Regions from separate parts of the Mycobacterium zoologicum genome, predicted to be linked through region 1. Evidence: riboswitches for the same ligand, from Rfam matches in the RefSeq annotation. Region 1 holds a riboswitch; the other holds the start of a gene.
The links. Region 1 has a riboswitch for cobalamin ahead of K6T84_RS14570 (magnesium chelatase subunit D family protein). Riboswitches for the same ligand answer to the same signal wherever they lie in the genome.
Positions count from the first base shown of each region.

Region 1 (7,196 bases):
ATCGCCGGCCCGCGCCAGCAGGTTGTCGGCCGGTGCGGTGGCGTTCCGATAGCCCAGGGTCAGGCGCGGTGACATCTCGGCGCCTGCTGCCAGGGCTCCGACGCCGGCGACCTCTCCGACGTTTCGGCACAGGTAGACCAACCCGCCGCACTCGGCGACGGTCGGCACCCCCGCCGCAACAGCGTCCCGCAGCGCGCCGGTCAAGGCGGTGTTGGCGGCCAGCTCGGCGGCGTACACCTCCGGGAACCCGCCGCCCAGGTAGATGCCGGCGGTCCCGGCCGGCAGACAGGCGTCGGTGAGCGGATCGAAACTCACCACCTCGCAGCCCGCGGCGCGCAGCAACTCGAAGGTCTCGGTGTAGCCGAACGTGAATGCCCGCCCGCCGGCCACCGCCACCACCGGCCGGCCCGGGGACGCAGCGCGCACTTCGGCACTCGGATCCCACACCGCATCAACCAGATCGGGAGCCTGCCGCGCCACCGCCGCCACCGCGTCGAGGTCCACATGCTGCTCGATCAGCCCGGCCAGCCGCTCCAGCGCGGCAGCGGACTCGTCGCGCTCGGCGGCCGGCACCAAGCCCAGGTGCCGAGACGGCGTCTCTACATCCCCATCGCGAGGGAGCACCCCGAGCACCGGAATCCCGGTGGGGCGCAACGCGGCGATGACCTCGTCGGCGTGCCGGGCACTGCCGGCCTTGTTGAGCACCACCCCGGCGATCCGTACCGCCGGGTCGAAGCCGGCCAGGCCCGCCACCACGGCGGCGTGGGTCCGGGAGGCATGGGAGATGTCGACCACCAACAGCACCGGGCTGGCGGTCAGTGCCGCGACGTGGGCGGTAGAGGCCTCGCCGTCGGAACCCAGCCGGCCGTCGAAAAGTCCCATCACGCCTTCGATCAAGGCGATATCGGCGTCGGCGGCACCGTGGCGCAACAGCGGCACGATCCGCTCCGCGCCGACCAGATACGGATCCAGGTTGCGGGCCGGGCGGCCGGTGGCCAGCGCGTGATAGCCCGGATCGATGTAGTCCGGGCCGACCTTGTGCCCGCTGACCCGCAGTCCGCGTGCGGTCAGCGCCGCCATCATTCCGACGGCCACGGTGGTCTTGCCGTGCCCGGATGCGGGCGCGGCCACCACCAGACGGGGAGGCAAAGGAACCATGCCTTTACCACTCAATGCCGCGTTGACCCTTCTGGCCGGCGTCCATCGGATGCTTGATCTTGGTCATCTCGGTGACCAGATCGGCGATCTCGATCAGCTTGGGGTCGGCGCGACGGCCGGTGATCACCATGTGCTGATGCCCGGGGCGATTGCGCAACGTCTCCACCACGTCGTCGATATCCACCCAGCCCCAGTTGATCGGGTAGGTGAACTCGTCGAGCACATACAGATCATGGGTTTGTTCGGCCAGCCGGCGCTTGACCTCGGTCCAGCCGGCCAGGGCGTCGCCGGCGTGATCCTCGGCGGCGCCGGCCTTGCGGCTCCACGACCAGCCCGAGCCCATTTTGTGCCACTGCACCGGACCGCCCTCACCGGTCTCATCGTGCAGGGCGCCAAGGCGTTCCAGCACGGCCTGCTCGCCGACCCGCCACTTGGCGGATTTCACGAACTGGAAGACGCCGATCGCGAAGCCCTGGTTCCAGCCGCGCAGCGCGGTCCCGAACGCGGCGGTCGACTTGCCCTTGCCGTCGCCGGTGTGCACCATCAGCAGCGGCCGGTTGCGGCGCTGACGGGTGGTCAGATTGTCGTCGGGCACCGTCAACGGTTGTCCCTGCGGCATCAGGCGGCTCCCTTCACGATCTCGGTGAGCGCCTCGGCGCTGACCTGCGGCAGCGGGACGTAGTCGGCCCGCAGCAGCTCGGCCAGCCGGCGTGCCAGTCCGAGTCGCATCCGGCCGCTCTCGCAGTCCACCACTACACTGGAAAAGCCTTGCGAGGCAAGATGAATTGCCGCCTGGCGGGATCGCTCCACCGGCGCAGGACCGGCGGTGGCCCGCCCGTCGGTGAGTACCACCAGCAGCGGCCGGCACGCCGGCTCGCGCAGTCGTTCGCGGCGGATCACCGCGGCGGCTTCCAGCAGCCCCTCGGCCAGCGGGGTGCGGCCCCCCGCCGGCAGCGCGTCGAGCCGCACCGCGGCGATCTCCACCGACCCGGTCGCGGGCAACACCAATTCGGCTCCCGCATCACGGAACGTCACCACCGCCACCCGGTCCCGGCGCCGGTAGGCGTCCAGCAGCAGCGAGGCGATCGCGGTCTTGACGTGCCGCATCCGCTCGGCGGCGGCCATCGACCCGGAGGTGTCGACGACGAACAACACCAGGTTGGCCTCCCGGCCCTCCCGGACGGCGCGACGAAGATCGGACGCGGCCAGGATCATTCGGCCGCCGGCCCGGCCCCGAACACCCTGATGCGGTGCCGCGGCTCGCAGCGTCTCGAACAGGTGCAGACCACCGGCGATCCGATCCGCGGTGGCACCCACCCGGCGTCCGGAACTGGTGCGGGCCCGGCTGCGCCGCCCGGCGCTGCCCGCGCCGATCCCGTCGACAGTGAAAAGCCGTGCCCGGTAAGGGGAGTCGGCGGCCACCGTCGAGGTGGAACCTCCAGTCGGTGCGGGCCCGCCCTGATCCGGCGGTACGGCGTCCCCGCCGCCGTCCGGCCCGGGGCCGTCCGGATCCGGCTCGGGGTCCTCCGGCGGCAACAGCTCGTCCAGTTCGGCCTCGTCGAGCCCTGGGGCGTCGAACGGATTGCGGCGCCGCCGATGCGGCAACGCCAGCCGGGCGGCCACCCGCAGATCGTCGATGTTGACCGCGTCGCGGCCCTGCCATGCCGCATGCGCTACCGCAGTACGGGCACAGACGATGTCGCCGCGCAGCCCGTCGACGTCCAGCGCCGCGCAGATCTCACCGATGCGGACCAGGGCGGCGTCGGTGAGCAGCACCTGAGGTAACAGTTGCTGCGCCCGCCCGATCCGGGCTCGCAGCCGCTCCTCGGCCGCGGTGTACCGGCGGGCGAAGCCGTCGGGGTCGGCGTCGAACGCCAGCCGCCGTCGTACCGCTTCGGCGCGCAACGCCGGGTCGCGGGGTGCGGAGACCTCCACGGTCAGCCCGAACCGGTCGAGCAGCTGCGGGCGCAGCTCGCCTTCCTCGGGGTTCATCGTGCCGACGATCACGAAGCGGGCGGCGTGGGTGACCGACACCGAGTCGCGTTCCACGGTCAGCCGGCCCATCGCGGCGGCGTCCAGCAGCAGATCCACCAGATGGTCGGCGAGCAGATTGACCTCGTCGACGTAGAGGATGCCGCGGTTTGCCCGGGCCAGCAGGCCGGGTTCGAACTCGACCACGCCGTCACCCAGTGCCCGCTCCAGGTGGATCGAGCCGACCACTCGGTCCTCGGTGGCCCCGACCGGCAGCTCCACCAGCCGCACCGGGCGGGTCTGTACGGCGGCGTCGGCAGGGAACGGGCCGTCGGGGGAGAGCGGGTGCTCCTCGGCGGGATCGGAGGAGAACCGGTCGCCGGCCACCACGTCGATGGCGGGAAGCACCTGGGCCAGCGCGCGGACCAGCGTCGACTTGGCGGTGCCCTTCTCGCCGCGGATCAGCACACCGCCGATGCCGGGGGAGATCGTGCTCAGGACAAGTGCCAGCGCCATGTCGTCGAGGCCACCCGGGGCATCCGGGTCGCCGCCGAGGACGGCGGGGAAGGGGTACAGCTGTTGCATGGAGGCTCCGCTCGTGTGTGACGCGAAGCCAGTATTCGGACTGACCGGGGCGCGTCCCGCCGATGTCACCGGAACGCGCCGCGGAACACCGTAGCGGGCCTGCGTCGGAGTCACACCGACTTCCCTGGCGCTTCGCGCGGCTACCCTAACACCGAAAGAGGCGCACTCAGGCGAAGGGATACCGAGGATGACCGCACCCGAAGCTGACCTGACCGGATGGGTCGCCGAGCCGTTCACCGGCGGCGGCTTCACCCACGACGTGTACCGCAAGGGCGAGGGGCCCGGGGTGATCCTGATCCCCGAGATCCCTGGCGCGCACCCCGCGGTGCTGGGATTGGGAAACCACCTGGTGGACAACGGGTTCACCGTGGTGATTCCGTCGTTGTTCGGTGAGCCGGGCCGCCCGATCACGCCAGGTTACGCGCTGACCACGATCGCTCGGGCCTGCGTGACGCGGGAGTTCGCCGCGTTCGCCACCGACAAGCAGCGTCCGGTCACCCAGTTCCTGCGGGCGCTGGCCCGTGACCTCAACGAGAAGACCCCCGGCAAAGGTGTGGGCGTGATCGGCCAGTGCTTCACCGGCGGCTTCGCGCTGGCCGCCGCGGTCGACGACGCGGTGCTGGCCCCGGTGCTCAGTCAGCCGTCGGTGCCGATTCCGCTCACGCTCAAGCAGCGCCGTGATCCCGGCCTCTCGGAGGTCGAGCTGGGTGTGATCGCCGACCGCGCCGCCAACGACGGATTGTGCGCCTTGGGTCTGCGGTTCAGCGAGGACCGGATGGCGCCCGGCGATCGCTTCGCGACGCTGAAGGCCCGCCTGGGCGACGCCTTCGAGGTGATCGAGATCGACTCCTCGCGCGGCAATCCGCACGGCCTGTCCCGGATGGCGCACTCGGTGCTCACCGACCAGGTCCGCGAGGTCGACGGCCACCCGGCCTATGAGGCCCGCAAGCGGGTGGTGGCGTTCCTCAAAGAACGGCTCACTTAGCGGTGCCCGAACGCATCACCGTCGTCGGGATCGGCGCCGACGGCTGGGCCGGGCTGTCCGAGGATGCGCGGGCGGCCATCACGGCCGCCGGCGTCGTGATCGGCGCGCCGCGCCACCTGGAAATGCTGCCGGCGGTCGACGGTCAGACCCGCCGCAGCTGGCCGTCGCAGCTGCGCGCCGGGCTGCCCGCGCTGTTCGACGGCCTGGCCGGGCCGGTGGTGGCGCTGGCCTCCGGTGACCCGCTGCGCTCCGGGGTGGCGACGACGTTGATCGAGGTGTTCGGCGCCGACGCCGTCACCGTGTTCCCGGCGCTGTCCTCGGTGACGCTGGCCCGGGCCCGGCTGGGCTGGTCGGCGGAGTCGACGGCGGTGATCCGGGCCGGTGACGAGCACGCGGTGCTGCGCGAGCTGGCACCGGGCCGGCGGGTGCTGGTGCTCTCCGCCGACGAGACGACGCCCGCGCGGGTCGCGGGCCTGTTGGTCGGCCGGGGCTACGGGGCGAGCCGGATGACGGTGCTCGGGGAGCTCGGCGGCGACGCCGAATCCCGGCTGGACATGACCGCCGAGACGTTCACCGGTGCGATGCCGCGGCTCAATATCGTTGCCCTGGAACTGGCCGGCCCGCCGGCGTTCGGCTGGGCGCCCGGCCTACCCGATGACGCCTACGACCACGACGGGCAGCTCACCAAACGCGACCTGCGGGCCTCCGCGCTGGCCCGGTTGGCGCCGGCGCCCGGGCAGCTGCTGTGGGACGTCGGGGCAGGCGCCGGGTCGGTGGGCATCGAGTGGATGCGCGCCCACCCGACCTGTCGGACCGTCGCTGTCGAAGCGAATCCTGATAGGGCGCAACGTATCTCGAACAACGCCCGCAACCTGGGAGTGCCCGCGCTCAAAGTCGTCCGCGGCGCCGCCCCGGACGCACTGATGGACCTGCCGCAGCCCGACGCGGTGTTCGTCGGCGGCGGGCTGAGCCGGCCGGGAGTGCTGAGCGCCTGCCTGGCGGCGCTGAGGGCCGGCGGCCGGCTGGTCGCCCACGCGGTGACGCTGGAGACCGAGGCACTGCTAGCCCAGGCCTACCGCGAACACGGCGGTGAGCTGACCCGCATCCAGGTCGAACACGCCGCCCCGCTGGGCTCATTCACCGGCTGGAAACCGGCCCGGGCGGTCACCCAGTGGGCGCTGACCCTGCCCTGACCGGTCGCGTGCCGCGTCGTAGAGATGGCTCTCCCCGCCGCACGGATCGGGTAGATCCGCAACCGCCCGGCCCACCAGAATGACTGCGGCCGAACGTAATCCCGCCGCCTCGACCGCATCGGCGATATCGGCGACGGTGCCGCGCAACACCAGCTCCCCGGGCTGCGATGCCCGGTAGACGACGGCGACCGGGCACCCCGAGCCGTACTCGGGCGCCAACTCCGACATCAGCGCCCGTATCCGGGTGATCGCCAGGTGCAGCACCAGGGTGGCCCCGGTCGCGGCGAACGCGGCCAGCGACTCACCCGAGGGCATGGCCGTGGATTGAGCCTGCACGCGGGTCAGTACCACCGACTGCGCCACCAGCGGCACGGTGAGCTCGCGGCCCAACAGGGCGGCGGCCGCCGCATACGCCGGCACCCCGGGCGTGATCTCCCACGGCACCCCGGCGGCATCGAGCCGGCGGGTCTGCTCGAAGACCGCGCTGTAGAGGGACGGATCGCCCGACACCAGCCGCACCACCGCACGGCCGGCCCGGTGCGCGGTGACCATCCGGTCCACAATGGCGTCCAGATCCAGACGCTGGGTATCGACGAGTTCGGCTGCACCGGAGCAGCGTTCGAGCACGGCGGCGTCCAGGTAGCTGCCCGGATACAGCACCACTTCGGCGTCGGCCAGCAACCGGGCGGCGCGCACCGTCAGCAGATCCGCCGCGCCCGGCCCGGCGCCGACGAACCGGACCGCTAACGCACCCATCGCGGCGTCCACACCCGGCCGGATCCGGTGACCCGCGTCGACGATGCCCCTACCAGCACAAGGCATTTCATGTCGATCGCATCGGTGTCCAGGTCGCCGAGCGTGGTCACGGTCAGCGACTCCTCGGCCCGGCCGACATCGCGCCCCACCACCACCACGGTCGCCGGGTCACGGTGCTCCAGCAGGATCTTGCGGGCCAGCGTGATCTGGTCGGGCCGGGCCCGCGAGGCCGGGTTGTAGATCGCCAGCACCAGATCGGCCTCGGCGATCGCGCGCAGCCGGGACTCGATCACCTCCCAGCCCTTGAGCCGGTCCGACAGGCTCAGCACCGCGAAGTCGGCCCCGATCGGTGCGCCGGCCGCCGCGGCCACCGCCTGCACCGCGGAGACCCCGGGCAGCACCCGCACCGAAATATCCTGATATGGAACGGTTTCCAGCGCTTCGAAGACCGCCGAGGCCATCCCGAACACCCCGGCGTCCCCACCGGAGACCACCGCCACCTTCTCGCCGCGCGCGGCCAGATCCAGCGCGAAGCGGGCCCGGTCCAG
Region 1 is NZ_JAYJJS010000017.1:12,472-19,667, reverse strand. It holds gene cobBC (bifunctional hydrogenobyrinic acid a,c-diamide synthase/histidinol phosphate aminotransferase CobBC) at 1-1,158, opposite strand, end outside; gene cobO (cob(I)yrinic acid a,c-diamide adenosyltransferase) at 1,163-1,777, opposite strand; gene K6T84_RS14570 (magnesium chelatase subunit D family protein) at 1,777-3,714, opposite strand; cobalamin riboswitch at 3,724-3,864, opposite strand; gene K6T84_RS14565 (dienelactone hydrolase family protein) at 3,902-4,699, shown strand; gene cbiE (precorrin-6y C5,15-methyltransferase (decarboxylating) subunit CbiE) at 4,702-5,892, shown strand; gene cobM (precorrin-4 C(11)-methyltransferase) at 5,833-6,648, opposite strand; gene K6T84_RS14550 (precorrin-2 C(20)-methyltransferase) at 6,636-7,196, opposite strand, start outside.

Region 2 (7,196 bases), on a different contig from region 1:
GCTACGCTCCGACCATCGTTGCGTCCACTACGGCTACCCGGTCGCTGCCCGGGGTGGACGGCACCGTGTCGTCGGCGACGCTTCAAGCCGGCAGCCTGGCTGCTGTCGCCGACCTCTTCGCCGTCGTCGTCCCGGGAGTCGCGTCAGTGCCGGATTGATGCCGCCCAGTCGGCGGAGCGCGACGTGCTGCCGATGAGGTGCTGAGGATCTGTGAGGACCTAAAGGGAGAAGCGCTATGACCTATCAGGACTACCGCCAGTTGACGTTCACCCGTCGGGACAACGGCGTTCTGCTCATCACGATCGACCGGCCGGAGAAGTACAACGCCGCCGACGAACAGATGCACGGCGAGTTGGCCCGGGTGTGGAATGACGTCTCTGCTGACCCCGAGACCCGCGTCGCCGTCATCACCGGTGCCGGCAAGGCTTTCTCCGCCGGCGGCGATCTGGCCATGGTGGAACGGATGGCCGGCGACTACGACCGGGTCTCGCACATGCTCAAAGAGATGAGCGACATGGTGTACGGAATCATCAACTGCGAGAAGCCGATCGTGTCGGCGATCAACGGTGTGGCCGTCGGCGCCGGCACGGTTGCCGCGCTGCTCGCCGACGTCGCGATCGTCGCCGAGGACGCCAAGATCGGTGACGGGCATGTCAAGCTCGGTGTGGCCGCGGGTGATCATGCGGCGATCATCTGGCCGCTGCTGGCCGGCATGGCCAAGGCCCGCTACTACCTGCTCACCGGCGAGATGATCACCGGCGCCGAAGCCGAGCGGATCGGCATGGTCGCCAAAGCCCTTCCCCGCGAACAGGTCCTCGACGAGGCGTTGCGGGTTGCCGACGTTCTGGCTACCGGGGCCCAGCAGGCCATCCGGCTGACCAAGCGCACCTTGAACAACTGGCTGCGCAGCGCCGGGCCCACCTTCGACCAGTCGGCCGCCTACGAGATGCTCACCTTCATGGGCCCGGATGTCGTGGAGGGCTACAGCGCGCTTCGGGAGAAGCGTCCGCCGCGGTTCCCGTCGGCCCAGAACTGAAGGACGACGCGATGAAAATCGGGCTCGTAGTCGTCGATGAGAACCCCGCGCAGGCACTGAAGATCGTCCGGGCGGCCGACCGCGCGGGCGTGCACTCGCTGTGGACGATCGACTACTACAACCGCAGCAGTCTGACCCGGGCGGCGGCGTTCGCGGCGGCTTCGGAGCGGGCGATCATCGGCACCAACGTGACCCCGCTCTTCGCGCGCTCGGCCTTGGCACTCGCATCGTCGGCATCCGACATCCAGGCGATCGCCGATGGCCGATTCGTGTTGGGTGTCGGCAGCAGCACCCGCCGAATGAACCAGGACTGGTATGGGGCCACCATGGATCATCCCGCCCCGCAGGTCCGGGAGCGGATCGATCTGATCCGCCGGTTGATCGCCCACCGCGAGGGCTCGTTCCACTTCGAGGGCAGGTTCGACCGGGTCGCGATGGCGCACTATGAGCGCACCGCGCTGCCTGACACGATGCCGATTCTCGCGGCCGGGGTGGGCGAGCACATGGTCGGCGTGGTGGGGGAGTGTGCGGACGGATTCGTCGGGCACACCATCGCCTCCGCGGACTACCTGCGCGACATCGCGCCCCCGCTGCTGGCCAGGGGTGCACTGCGGTCGGGCCGCGATCTTGGGCAGCTGTTGATGACGACACAGATCGTGGCGTCGGCCGGCACGGACCGGTCCGCGGCCCGCCGGGATGCGGCGTCCCAGGTCGGGTTCTATTCGACGCCAAAGGGGTACGACGCCCTGTTCCCGGGCGGCCAGTTCGCCGCCGAGCGGTTCGCCGCCCGCGAGGCCGTCATGCGCGGCGACGCGGCCGGCGTGATCGCGGCGGGCGAGGCAATGGTCGAGGAGCGGGCGGTGTTCGGCACCCAAGAAGAGGTCGCCGAGCAGTTGCGCCGCTACGACGGTGTCGTCGACTGGGCGATCCTGTACCCGCCGAACTTCAGTGTCGATCCGGATGCTTTGCACGCCAACGAGTTACAGCTGATCGAGGTGGCCGCAAACTGGTCCTCGTGACCGCGGGTTGATCAACCCGCGGTCACGAGGCCACGTCTACACCCCGGCGCGGGCCTGCTTCGCCGCGGCCACCAGGTTGGCCAGCGACGCGGTCACCTCGTCGGTCTTGCGGGTCTTCAAGCCGCAGTCCGGGTTGACCCAGAGGCGCTGTGCCGGAACGGCCTCCAGTGCCTCTCGCAGCGACGCGGCCATCTCATCGGTGCTCGGGACGCGCGGTGAGTGGATGTCGTAGACGCCCGGGCCGACTCCGTTGGAGAACCCGATCGCATTGAGGTCGTCGAGCACCTCCATGTGCGAGCGCGCCGCCTCGATCGAGGTGACGTCGGCGTCCAGATCGGCGATCGCACCGATGACCTCGCCGAATTCGGAGTAGCACAGGTGGGTGTGGATCTGGGTTGCATCGGTCACCCCCGAGGTGGACAGCCGGAACGCTCCGACGGCCCAGTCCAGGTAGCTCTGCTGGTCGGCTTTGCGCAGTGGCAGTAACTCCCGCAGCGCGGGCTCGTCGACCTGGATCACCGCGATGCCCGCGGCCTCCAGATCCACCGTCTCGTCCCGGATCGCCAGAGCCACCTGGTCGGCGGTGTCGGCCAGCGGCTGGTCGTCGCGGACGAACGACCAGGCAAGGATGGTCACCGGGCCGGTGAGCATGCCCTTGACCGGCTTGTCGGTCAGCGACTGGGCGTAGGTGGCCCAGTCGACCGTCATCGGGCGTGGCCGGAAGACGTCACCGAACAGCACCGGCGGACGCACGCAGCGGCTGCCGTAGGACTGCACCCAACCGTTGGCGGTGGCGAAGAAACCGTCCAACTGCTCGGCGAAGTACTGCACCATGTCGTTGCGCTCCGGCTCGCCGTGCACCAGCACGTCCAGGCCGAGGCCCTCCTGCAGTGTGATGACGTCGGCGATCTCCGCCTTCATCCGGCGGGTGTACTCGGTCTCGTCGATCTCCCCGGCGACCAGCGCGGCGCGGGCCTTGCGGATGTCGACGGTCTGCGGGAACGAGCCGATGGTGGTGGTCGGCAGCGGCGGCAGGTGCAGTCGCTCGTCCTGGGCGGCGCGGCGTTCGGCGGCGCTGCCCCGGTGTGACCCGGCGGTGGTGATCGCCGCGATCCGGCTGCGGACATCGGCGTTGTTCAGCCGCGGATCCGATTTGCGGGACGCCACGGCGGCATCGGATGCAGCGATCGCGCCGGCCACCGCCTCGCGGCCCTCGGTCAGGGCGCGGGCCAGGACGGCCACCTCGGTCACCTTCTCGGCGCCGAACGCCAGCCAACTGCGCAGGCCGTCGTCCAGGGCCGGGTCGGTCTCCGGCTCCAGCGAGTAGGGCACGTGCAGCAGCGAGCACGACGTGCCCACGGCCAGCGTGCCGACCGAGCCGAGCAGGCGTTCCAGCTTGGCCAGGGCGGACTGGAGGTCGGTGCGCCAGATGTTGTGACCGTCGACGATGCCGGCGACCAGCGTCTTGGACGTCAGCTCAGGCTCGGCGACAACCGAATCCACCGACCCGTAGACCAGGTCGACACCGATCGCCTCGACCGGGGTGCGGGCCAGTGCCGCCAGCCCGGCGCCGGGGTCGCCGAAGTAGGTGGCCACGAACAGCGACGGCCGGTCGCGCAGCGCGCCGAGGCGGTGGTAGACCTGCTCGGCCAGGGCGGGGGCGTCGGCGGCGATGTCGGTGACCAGCACCGGCTCGTCGATCTGCACCCACTGCGCGCCGGCGCCGGCCAGCGTGGACAGCAGCTCGGCGTAGATGTCGGTCAGCTCATCCAGGCGCAGGATCGGCGTGGTGGCCCCGTCGACGGCCTTGCTCAGCAGCAGGAACGTGAGCGGTCCGATGATCACCGGGCGAGCCGGAATGCCTTGCTCTTGAGCCTCTTTGAGCTCAGCGAGTACCTTGGCCGGGTTGAGCGCGAACTTTGTGTCCGGGCCGATCTCCGGGACGATGTAGTGGTAGTTGGTGTCGAACCACTTCGTCATCTCCAGCGGTGCGATGTCGGCGTTGCCGCGGGCTGCGGCGAAGTAGCGGTCCAACTCGTCGGCCACACCGGCCACCCGCTCCGGCAGTGCGCCGAGCAGCACCGCGGTGTCGAGCATCTGGTCGTAGTAGGAGAACGTGTTGACCGGCACCGAGTCCAGGCCGGCGGCGGCCAGCTGCGCCCAGGTGTCGCGGCGCAGGCCGGCGGCCACCTTCTTGAGCTCGTCTTGGCCGATCCGGCCGGCCCAGTAGCTCTCGGTCGCGCGCTTGAGTTCGCGGCGGGGCCCGATTCTGGGTGAACCGAGAACGGTGGCGCTGAACGGTTGAGCGGTCATAGTGCAATCCTTCGATTCGGAGAGGTGGGTCACCGCCTGGTGGGTGTCCAGCCAATCCGGTCTGTGCAATTTAACGCACTATAACCATCAAAACCAGACGCCCATTCCGCGAGGCGTTGATCCGCCGGGCGCGGCGCGCCCGGCACAACAGGCAGGTCTTCGGACTCGCAGGCGCGCACCTCACGGTGCTCCTAATGGCCGTCGCTTCCCAGTCACGGACCCGTGACCAGTGCCTATGACGGCGGTCGTTCCTGCATACCGCTGCGGGACAGTCCCGGATTCTCACCGGGTTCCCTCTCGCGCTCCACGGAAAACCGCGTTGCGCTCGATGCCGAGACCGCGGGGGTATCGGCAAACCAGTTGCGTGATCGAGATTACCCGGCCGCGAGCGCCTCGGAGATGGGCATCGTGCCGTCGTTGAACTCGATGGTGCGGCGAATTGTCGACGCGTCGGTCAGGCAGGCAGCGATCACCAGCGCGACGTTGCCGCGCGACACCTGCCCTTTGCCGGTGTCCGGTCCGACAGCGATCTCTCCGGTGGCGGGCTCGAGGGTGAGCCGGCTCGGCCCCAGCACCGTCCAGTCCAGGTCGGTGGCCCGCAGGTGGGCGTCGGCGGCGGCCTTGGCCTCGGCGTACGGGTAGAACGGGTCGTCTTCGGGGACGTCGTGGTCGGGGCCGGCGCCGAAGTAGGACACCATGACGAACCGCCGGACTCCTGCCTTCGCCGCGGCATCGATGGTGCGGATCGCGGCGTCGCGGTCGACGGCATAGGTGCGTGCCGGGTTCCCGCCGCCGGCGCCGGCGGAGAACACCACCGCGTCGTGGCCGGTCAACAGTTCGGCCAGCGCGTCGGTGTCGAGCTGCTCGATGTCGGCCACCACCGGAACCGCCCCGGTGACGGCGACCTCCTCGGAGTGGTCGGGGTTGCGGAAGATCGACGTCACCTCCTCACCGGCGTCGGCAAGGATGGGACTGAGCAGCAGGGCGACGTTGCCGTGGCCCCCGATGATCACAATGCGTGCCATGGCTTCGACGCTACCCGTCGATCGTCAGAAGCTGGGTCGCGAGCGAAACCCAACGATGTGAACAAATATTAGGTTATAGTCGTGCGGATGTTCACGCTGCGCTTCGACATGCGGGCGCCCGCCACGGGTGCGCCCAGTGGCGAGTTGTACGCCGCGGCACTGGAAATGTGCGCGTGGGCCGAATCCCGCGGCGCGATGGCCGCCGTTGTCTCCGAGCATCACGGCACCGAGGACGGGCACCTGCCGTCTCCGTTGCTGCTGGCTTCGGCGATCGCCGCCCGAACGCAGGTGCTGCCGATTCTGCTTGCCGCGGTGGTCCTTCCGTTCTGGGATCCGGTGCGGCTGGCCGAAGACATGAGCGTGCTCGACATCATCAGCAACGGCCGCGTCGCCTACGCCTTCGGTATCGGTCACCGCGCACCGGAGTACGAACACTTCGGCGCGGACATGAGCCGGCGTGGGCGGCTGGCCGACGAGAAACTGGCGCTGCTGCTGCAGCTGTTACGGGGCGAGCCGGTCATCCATCAGGGGCGCCGTATTCACATCACGCCGCCGTGCGTGACGCCAGGCGGCCCGCACATCATGGTGGCCGGCGGAAGTGCGGCGGCGGCGAAGCGGGCCGCCCGCCACGGTCTGGGGTTCATCGCTCAGACGAACTCGGCTGCTTTGAGGGAAGCCTACGAATCGCAGTGCCGAAACCACGGACGTGAACCGGGCCCCCTGCGGCTCCCGGACGTCGATGCGCCGACGACGGTATTCGTCGCCGACGACGTGGACAAGGCCTGGGACGAGCTGGGCCCGTACCTGTTGCACGACGCCGTGACCGCCGCGGCCTACCGGCACGGGGATCGCACGGTGGCGAGCATTTCACCGGCCGCCAGTGTGGCCGAGCTGCGGGCGACGCCGGGCCCCTACCGCGTCTTCACCGTGGCCGAGGCGGCCGCGCAGTTGCGGTCCGGTGGCAGCCTGCCGCTGCTGCCGTTGTGTGGCGGGCTGCCGCCCGCTCTCGCGTGGCCGTACCTGGAACGCGCGGTGTCGGCCCGCAACGAAGGGAAACCATGACTGACCCGACTCGTATCGTCGTGTGGTCGACCGGGGGTGTCGGCTCCATCGCCATCGAGGCGATCCGGCATCGGCCTGATCTGGAACTCGTTGGCGTCTGGGTTCATTCGCCGCACAAGGCGGGGCGAGACGCCGGTGAACTCGCCGGTGGGAAGCCCCTGGGGGTAGCGGCGACCGGTGACGCCGATGCGCTGATCGCGCTGCGGCCCGACTGCGTGGTGTATGCCGCGAGCGGTCCCGAACGCGACGCCGGCGCGGTGCCCGACTATCTGCGGCTGCTGGCGGCCGGCATCAACGTCGTCTCGACGTCATCGACCAGCCTGGTATATCCGCCGAGCTATTTCCACCCGCAGTGGCGCCGGCAGCTTCAGGAGGCGGCCGTTGCCGGTGCAGCGTCGTTCTATGTGTCGGGCATCTTTCCCGGGTTCGGGTCCGATCAGCTGGCGCTGCTGTTGGCGACCCAGTCCAAGACGATCCGCTCGGTGACGGTGCGTGAGATCGCACTCAATGACCACTACCCGGTCGCCGAGGTGATGATGAACGGGATGGGATTCGCCCGGCCGCTGGACTTCGAGCCGATGCTGAGCACCCCGGGGTTCATCGAAATGGCCTGGGGGGCACCGATTCATCTGATGGCGCAGGGATTGGGGGTTCAGATCCAGCAGATCCGCGGCTCGCTGGACCGCCGAGTGACCCACCGCGATATCGAGGTCGCGTTCGGAACCATCCCGGCGGGAACAT
Region 2 is NZ_JAYJJS010000001.1:188,629-195,824, reverse strand. It holds gene K6T84_RS00945 (cysteine hydrolase family protein) at 1-158, shown strand, start outside; gene K6T84_RS00940 (enoyl-CoA hydratase/isomerase family protein) at 236-1,036, shown strand; gene K6T84_RS00935 (LLM class flavin-dependent oxidoreductase) at 1,048-2,055, shown strand; gene metE (5-methyltetrahydropteroyltriglutamate--homocysteine S-methyltransferase) at 2,092-4,368, opposite strand; cobalamin riboswitch at 4,502-4,703, opposite strand; gene K6T84_RS00925 (SDR family oxidoreductase) at 4,743-5,393, opposite strand; gene K6T84_RS00920 (LLM class flavin-dependent oxidoreductase) at 5,481-6,455, shown strand; gene K6T84_RS00915 (NAD(P)H-dependent amine dehydrogenase family protein) at 6,452-7,196, shown strand, end outside.
Region 2: it holds a riboswitch for cobalamin, as region 1 does, so the genes downstream of both, metE (5-methyltetrahydropteroyltriglutamate--homocysteine S-methyltransferase) here and K6T84_RS14570 (magnesium chelatase subunit D family protein) in region 1, are expected to answer to the same signal.